2 regions of the Agrobacterium sp. 5Ca50 genome follow, and region 1 is predicted to be linked to the other one. Evidence: predicted binding sites of a transcription regulator. Region 1 holds the regulator's gene; the other holds the start of a gene.
The links. Region 1 encodes HrcA, which represses chaperone genes, less so after heat shock. Its sites were predicted from a motif close to GTTAGCACTCNCNNNNNGNGAGTGCTAAC; they were not measured.
Positions count from the first base shown of each region.

Region 1 (4,243 bases):
GGATCTAGTTGCCAAGCTGCGTGCAACCGATTCGGACACGGCAATATATGCCTTCCTGAACCAAGAGCAGGCCAACGCCGCTTGAGGCTGCACGACGGCGTGCAGCAGTCTATCAACAGCGACCTGCTTTAATAATCCCCCTTAAAATCAATTCCGATTTTTCATTCCATGCGGTAAATCAACCGTCATCAGACGTGAGCGCTGATGACGGAGGATGCATGGAGCCGGAAAAGCGTGGGGCCAGCGTTGGTGATGACTGTTCATTTGACCTCGACCAGATGCCTGATGTGCAAATGACCGGTGTAACCGGAGACCACCTGCCGGTTTTCAGTGAGCGACTGAAACAGCGACTGACCTATTCAATGGCATGGACGCCTGAGGTCAGCGATCTCGAGGACTGGAAGGCTCGAGCTCGAGCAAAGATCTGGGAACTCACTTGGCAGACACCAGACAGAACTGGTTTTGATCCCGAAATTGTCGATGAAATCGACCGTGGTGATTTTATTGCCCGGAAGATTGCGTTCAACCTCACGCGCGACAGCCGGGTTATTGGCTTGCTCTTGTTACCCCAGGGCAAGGGACCATTTCCGGCAACTGTTTTCTACCATGACCATGGTTCCAAATTCGATATCGGCAAAGAAAAACTAATTTCGCCTTGGGATGGTCCAGATAAGCTGCACTCCGCACAAGGGTGGGCAGATAGACATTTTTCAGGAAGGTTTCCCGGTGACGAGTTGGCACGCCGCGGTTATGTCGTGCTGGCAGTCGACGCACTCGGCTGGGGTGATCGCGGGCCGTTGACGTATGATGGACAGCAGGCGCTGGCGGCCAATTTTGCCAATATGGGGAGTTCCCTTGCCGGTCTGATGGCGCTTGAGGACACCCGCGCCGCAGAGTTTTTAGCCAGCATGCCAGAGGTCAACAAACAACAGATCGCATCAGCAGGGTTTTCCATGGGCGCATTCCGCGCCTGGCAGGCTGCAGCTCTGACCGACACTATCACCGCGACGGTGGCGGTGAACTGGATGGCCACAGCAAAGAGTCTGATGGTGCCGGGTAACAACCAGCTGCGTGGTGGTTCTGCTTGGCACATGGCCCATCCGGGCCTTATCCAGTTTCTGGATTATCCCGATGTTGCAAGCCTTGTGGCACCGCGGCCCATGCTGGTCTTTGCCGGCAAGGAAGACAGGCTTTTTCCCGTCAGCTCCGTCACTGAAGCCTTGCAAAAAATGGGGCGTGTATGGGCTGCATGGCAGCGTGCAGACTGTCTGGACAGCAAAATCTGGCCCGGCGCCCATGTTTTCGAGGCCGAGCAGCAGGACTACGCCTTTGATTGGCTGGATCGGCGATTCTCCCGATCCTGACACTAAAAAACCCCGGTTGATGACCGGGGTTTAAAAGTTTCAAACGCTGGTGATCAGAGATCACGCATCTTTTTCATTCAGGCTGCCAGTACCTGGCTCAGCCCCTGCTGCGGCTTCACCCTTTGGGCCACCCTTGGCAACACCAACCATGGCAGGACGCAGAACACGGTCACCAATGGTGAAGCCTGCCTGAACGACCTGAACAACTGTATTGTTGGGAACCGCAGGGTTTGGAATTTCAAACATTGCCTGGTGGAAGTTCGGGTCGAACTTTTCACCTTCCGCTTCGATCTTGCGGACACCGTGGCGTTCAAGGGTCGAAAGCATCGAACGCTCGGTCATTTCAACGCCTTCGATAAGACCTGCAATGCCGGCTTCAGCATTTTCCTTCAGCTCGGCAGGAATTGCTTCGAGCGCGCGACGAAGATTATCCGATACGGCCAGCATATCGCGGGCAAAACCAGCCACCGAATAAGCCTTGGCATCCTTCACATCGCGTTCTGTGCGGCGACGCAGGTTGTCCATTTCAGCAGCAAGGCGCAGGAACTTGTCGCGCAGGTCGTTGTTTTCCGCCTTTAGCGCCTCGGAAGGATCAGGTGTTTCTTCGACAGGCGCGGAATTTTCATCAACCGTAGCGTCCGCTACAGTTTCTTCATATGCCGTTTCCGCTTGCTTTGCGTCAGATCCGGTCTTGTTCGTGTCGTCGGTCATGACGGTCTCCAGATTAAATTTTGATGTTGCGCCCGATATCGATGTTTGACGGGCAAAAATCAAGGCTTAGCCGCCATTCGGTGCGCAAAGAACTGTCAGTTGAGGAATATGGCAGCTAACTATAGCGGTTTTCGCGATAACCGCCCCATCAACTGTGCCGTATAATCGACCATCGGCACAATACGGGAATAGTTTAGCCTTGTCGGCCCGATAACGCCAACAGCACCAACAATGCGATTGTCATTATCACGGTAAGGCGCGACGATCAGCGATGAACCGGACAGAGAAAACAACTTGTTTTCCGCCCCGATAAAAATACGTACCCCCGGCCCGCTTTCAGCCAGGTCGAGAATTTCAATCAGATTGTCCTTGCGCTCCAGATCGTCAAACAGCAGGCGCAGGCGATCCATATCTTCTTCGCTGCCAAGCCCTTCCAGCAGATTGGAGCGTCCCCGAACAATAAGACGGCCGGGTTTACCCTCTTCGCTATCGCCGGCCCAAACGGCCAGACCACGTTCCACCAGATCCTGCGCCAATGTACCAAGTTCGGTCTGCACCTGTAATTTCAGCGCATTCAGTTCACTTCGCAGTTCATCCAGTGTCTGCCCGGACAAGTGGGCATTGATAAAATTGGCAGCCTCCGTCAACTGCGAAGATGTGATGCCGGCCGGCAGATCAATGATACGGTTTTCCACCTGATTGTGTTCACCGACCAGAATGGCGAGTGCTTTGAACGGCTCAAGCCGGATGAACTCGACATGTTTGATGACCACATCGTTTTTGGTGGTTATGACTAGCCCAGCGCCCCGCGACATGCCCGACAGGGTCTGGCTGGCCTGCGTCATCATTCCCTGCAGGGGTTGTTCGCGATTGGACAGTGGCGCGATATTCCGATCGATATTGGCGCGTTCGTCATCAGACAAGTTTCCGACCTGCATGAAGGCATCGACAAAAAACCTTAGGCCCGAATGTGTCGGCAGGCGGCCCGCACTGATATGCGGCGAATAAATAAGTCCGAGCTCCTCCAGATCGCTCATCACATTGCGAACGGAGGCAGGTGAAAGCGACATGGGCAAAAGCCGCGACAGGTTACGCGACCCGAGCGGCTCTCCCGTCTCGAGATAACTTTCCACGATACGGCGGAAGATTTCGCGCGAACGTTCGTCGAGCGACGCGAATTGATCCTGTGCTATCGGAATGGAAAAACCCATATTGACCGTCATCTCTGTCGATTGCCTGAGACCATCAACTATAATCACTGATCGACCTTCGGCAAAACGGAAATTCCACTTCCCAAGATCGGTTTTGCGGCGCAAAACCGGGATAGATGGGCCAGAGCCTTCCAATTGCTTGGGAAAGGCACTAGAAGGCTCCGACCAATTCAAGAGGAGTCCGTCATGCGGCCGTCAGGCAGAAAAACAGACCAGATGCGCAAGGTTTCATTCGAGCGCAATTTTTCCAAGCACGCCGAGGGCTCCTGTCTCGTCAAGTTTGGCGATACGCATGTACTTTGCACTGCGAGCCTTGAAGAAAAGACCCCACCATGGCTGCGCAACAGCGGCAAGGGCTGGGTGACTGCTGAATATGGCATGCTGCCGCGCTCTACCCATGAACGCATGAAGCGCGAAGCTGCATCCGGCAAGCAGGGTGGACGCACACAGGAAATCCAGCGCCTTATTGGCCGTTCCTTGCGCGCTGTCGTTGACCTGCAGGCGCTGGGCGAACGCCAGATCAGCATCGACTGCGACGTCATTCAGGCAGACGGCGGTACCCGTACCGCTTCCATTACCGGCGCATGGATTGCCCTTCATGACTGCCTGAAGTGGATGGAAAGCCGCAACATGCTGAAGGTCGAAAAGGTTCTCAAAGACCATATCGCTGCCATTTCCTGCGGTATTTTCGCGAACCAGCCAGTTATCGATCTCGATTATCTTGAAGATTCGTCTGCTGAAACGGACGCAAACTTCGTCATTACCGGTTCCGGCGGTATCGTTGAAATCCAGGGGACTGCCGAAGGCGCACCGTTTAGCGAGCAGGAATTCCTGACGCTGCTCGGTCTTGCCAAGACAGGCTGCGCTGAACTGGTTTCCCTGCAAAAGCAGGCAATCGCCTGAGATCTGGATAAGACATGCGTAAACTCGACACCCGCACCATCGTCGTTGCCAGCC
Region 1 covers NZ_AP026438.1:3,557,360-3,561,602, reverse strand. The annotation lists gene ptsN (PTS IIA-like nitrogen regulatory protein PtsN) at 1-85, shown strand, start outside; gene ACZ5FM_RS17075 (dienelactone hydrolase family protein) at 219-1,364, shown strand; gene grpE (nucleotide exchange factor GrpE) at 1,425-2,075, opposite strand; gene hrcA (heat-inducible transcriptional repressor HrcA) at 2,195-3,286, opposite strand; gene rph (ribonuclease PH) at 3,473-4,189, shown strand; gene rdgB (RdgB/HAM1 family non-canonical purine NTP pyrophosphatase) at 4,204-4,243, shown strand, end outside.

Region 2 (4,243 bases), 560 kb from region 1:
ACCAGCGCAGGTACGCCACGCGACCTGGCCAATTCCAGTGCCCGCTCAAGCACAGCCCGGTGGCCGCGATGCACGCCATCGAAATTGCCGATGGCAATGACCCCACCGCGAAGATTTTCCGGCAGCGGCTCTTTTTTTTCGTTGCGATGAAATACTGTCATTTCCGCCAATTCCTGTTTACGCCAGACGTGGCATCCACCAGCCAGGCGCCGCACCCTGCCCCTTCAGATAGGCATTGAGCAATGCCTCATCCGTCTGGCCGTTCAGCGTATATTCCGCAGCGTGAATGCCACCGCTTATATAGAGCAATTGCAGGCCGTTCGAGAGGGCGCCCTTGACATCTGTCGGCATGCCGTCGCCGATTGCCAAGATCCGCTCCTGCGGAAACGGGCCACGAACCTCTTCGGCCGCAGCTAGGCACGCCTGATAGATTGGCGTGTGCGGCTTGCCAGCAATACGGACCTCGCCGCCAAGCTGCCCATAATAGGCAGCCATGGCACCTGCACATGGAATGATGCGCTCGCCGCGCTCAACCACCAGATCGGGGTTTGCACAGATCATTGGTACGGAGCGGGCAATAAAGCCCTTCAGCATATCGGTGTAGTCTTCAGGTGTTTCGGTTTCATCATCGAAGAAGCCGGTGCAGACGACCGATTCCGCGTCGGCTTCTGGTACGATTTCAACGTCCAGTCCGTCGAGCAACGGCAGGTCACGTTCCGGTCCGAGCAGGAAAACCTTGCTTGGGCCTTCGGCGATCAGTCCACGTGTCACGTCGCCTGAGGTGATGATGCGGTCATAGGCAGTATCGGGAATGCCGAGCACGCGCAACTGAGCAATCACACCGGGCGCCGGGCGCGGAGAATTGGTAATCAGCACCACGGTCTTGCCCACCTTGCGCGCTTCTTCCAAGGCGACGGCCGCATCCGGAAATGCCGAAACGCCGTTGTGCAAAACACCCCATACATCAGACAGAATGACGTCGAACTGCTCGGTAATGTCGCCAAGAGTGGTTATGCGGTGGGCCATGAGTACTTTCCGGGTAAAAGACAATTGAGGCTGACATTGCAAAGCGCAACGTCGATGGCAAGAAAAAAAGCCACCGGATTGAAAGGCAAGTTGACGTTACGGCGGTTAACCGCCGACCCAGAGGCGGGCGAAACCGGCGGCGATGCACAACGCCAAAACCGGCACCATGCCAAGCTTGAAGCGAAACAGCATCAGTGTTGAGGCCACAAACAGTGCGAGCGCAACCGGATCCAGCGTGTTCCACACCGGCACCGACAGGTTGAGATTGATGACAGGGACGAGCGCCACACGCTCGACATCCCGAAACAGCACATGCAGGCCAAACCAGACAGAAAGATTGAGAATGACACCAACGACGGCAGCGGTGATTGCTGACAAGGCGGCAGAAAGCCTGCGGTTGTGGCGCGCACTTTCCATGTAAGGTGCACCAAGAAAAATGAAAATAAAGCTGGGTACGAAGGTTGCCCATGCCGCAACACTTGCCCCCATGACACCTGCCAAAAGCGGATCAAGCAGACCGGGATTTCTGAACGCTGCGAGAAAACCGATGTAGGACAGTACCAGCACCAGCGGACCAGGCGTCGCCTCCGAAAGAGCCAGACCATCAAGCATTTCACCTGCTGTCATCCAGCCATGGTTTTCGACAGCAATCTGCGCCACATAGGCCAGCACCGCATAGGCACCGCCAAATGTCACAACGGCCATCTTTGAGAAGAAGGTTTGCAATTGCGCCAGGGTTTCAGGTGCCGCAAAAATCCAGATCAAGGCAAAGGGGATTTGCCAGATAGCAATACCGCACAGCAGGCCGACCGCTCTTTTGTGCAAAGGCGGCACGTCGATCTTTGGCGCGCTTCCTAAAGAAGGTGATTGCTCACCAGCTGCACTGGAGGTCATGGCTCTTCGCGCCACAAACCAACCGACAGCACCGGCGATCAGGATCACCAACGGGAATGGCAGACCAAACAGAAACAGAGCAATGAATGCTGCGCCAGCGATATACATAAGAGACCGACTGACAAGGGCACGTTTTGCCACCCGCAGCAGTGCTTCAATGACGATGGCGAGAACGCCAGCTTTCAGACCTGACAACAATGCTGGCAGCCAGTGGGTATCCTGATAAAGCGCGTAAGCTGCCGCGAGCGCCACGATGACGATAAAGCCGGGCAGAATAAAAAGTGTTCCGGCAATGATGCCACCGCGCCTACCATGTAAAAGCCAACCGCAATAGGTGGCAAGTTGTTGTGCTTCTGGACCGGGCAGCAGCATGCAATAATTCAAAGCATGTAGAAACCGCTCCTCAGAGATCCAACGGCGTTCATCAACCAAGATACGGTGCATCATGCCGATCTGACCAGCCGGGCCGCCAAAGCTAAGCAGGCCGATCCGGGCAAAGGTCGCAGTCAACTCAAAAAATGAGGGGCGGGTCGTCGAAATGTCGGGGCGCAAAAAATCTGTCATGCAGACGCAGTAACCATTTTACATGAAATTTTTCCGACAGGCTGTCCTTGACTCGTACAGGTAGCCTGCTTATCTCCGTCTCGCTGGCACTCACATACAGGGAGTGCTAACACTATCCAGATGGATCACAAGATCCATGAATGTCATTTGATCGAGGGATTAGACAATGGCAAGCACAACTTTCCGCCCGCTTCACGACCGCGTTGTCGTTCGTCGCGTTGAGTCCGAAGCAAAGACCAAGGGCGGCATCATCATTCCTGATACCGCTAAGGAAAAGCCACAGGAAGGCGAAATCGTCGCCGTCGGTTCCGGCGCTCGTGATGAGTCCGGCAAGGTCGTCGCTCTCGACGTCAAGGCTGGCGACCGCGTTCTGTTCGGCAAGTGGTCCGGCACCGAAGTCAAGCTCGACGGTGAAGACCTTCTGATCATGAAGGAATCCGACATCATGGGTATCATCGGCTAATCTGCCGAACCCGTCGTTTCCTTAAATTTTAAGCCGGACACCGTCCGGCAATTCGAAACCAGGAGTTTTGAAAATGGCAGCTAAAGAAGTAAAATTCGGCCGCAGCGCACGCGAAAAGATGCTGCGCGGCGTAGACATTCTTGCAGACGCAGTGAAGGTAACTCTCGGCCCTAAAGGTCGTAACGTTGTTATCGACAAGTCCTTCGGCGCACCACGCATCACCAAGGACGGCGTTTCGGTCGCCAAGGAAATCGAACTGGAAGACAAGTTCGAGAACATGGGCGCACAGCTCGTTCGCGAAGTTGCATCCAAGACCAACGACATTGCAGGTGACGGCACCACGACCGCTACCGTTCTGGCGCAGGCTATCGTTCGCGAAGGCGCAAAGGCCGTTGCAGCTGGCATGAACCCAATGGACCTGAAGCGCGGTATCGACCTCGCTGTTGCAGAAGTCGTCAAGGACCTGCAGGCAAAGGCAAAGAAGATCAACACGTCCGAAGAAGTTGCACAGGTCGGTACGATCTCTGCAAACGGCGAACGTCAGATCGGTCTCGACATTGCTGAAGCAATGCAGAAGGTTGGCAACGAAGGTGTTATCACCGTTGAAGAAGCCAAGACTGCTGAAACCGAACTCGAAGTCGTTGAAGGCATGCAGTTCGACCGCGGTTACCTGTCCCCTTACTTCGTAACCAACCCAGAAAAGATGATTGCGGATCTCGAAGACGCATACATCCTTCTCCACGAAAAGAAGCTTTCGAACCTGCAGGCTATGCTGCCAGTTCTCGAAGCTGTTGTTCAGACCGGCAAGCCACTCGTTATCATCGCTGAAGACGTAGAAGGCGAAGCTCTTGCAACGCTCGTCGTCAACAAGCTGCGTGGCGGCCTGAAGATCGCTGCTGTTAAGGCTCCTGGCTTCGGCGACCGCCGCAAGGCCATGCTCGAAGACATCGCCATCCTGACCGGTGGTACAGTGATCTCCGAAGACCTCGGCATCAAGCTCGAAAACGTTACGCTCGACATGCTCGGCAAGGCGAAGAAGGTTTCGATCTCCAAGGAAAACACAACGATCGTAGACGGCTCCGGCCAGAAGTCCGACATCGAAGGCCGCGTTGCCCAGATCAAGGCTCAGATCGAAGAAACTTCTTCTGACTACGACCGCGAAAAGCTGCAGGAACGTCTTGCTAAGCTCGCTGGCGGCGTTGCTGTTATCCGCGTTGGCGGTTCGACAGAAGTTGAAGTTAAGGAAAAGAAGGATCGCATCGACGACGCTCTCAACGCGACGCGCGCTGCTGTTCA
Region 2 covers NZ_AP026438.1:421,195-425,437, reverse strand. The annotation lists gene ACZ5FM_RS02025 (bifunctional riboflavin kinase/FAD synthetase) at 1-161, opposite strand, end outside; gene ACZ5FM_RS02020 (TIGR01459 family HAD-type hydrolase) at 178-1,026, opposite strand; gene chrA (chromate efflux transporter) at 1,132-2,484, opposite strand; gene groES (co-chaperone GroES) at 2,651-2,947, shown strand; gene groL (chaperonin GroEL) at 3,021-4,243, shown strand, end outside.
Region 2: groES (co-chaperone GroES) is a predicted target of HrcA. The motif match lies at 2,567-2,595, and genes of this name have one in related genera.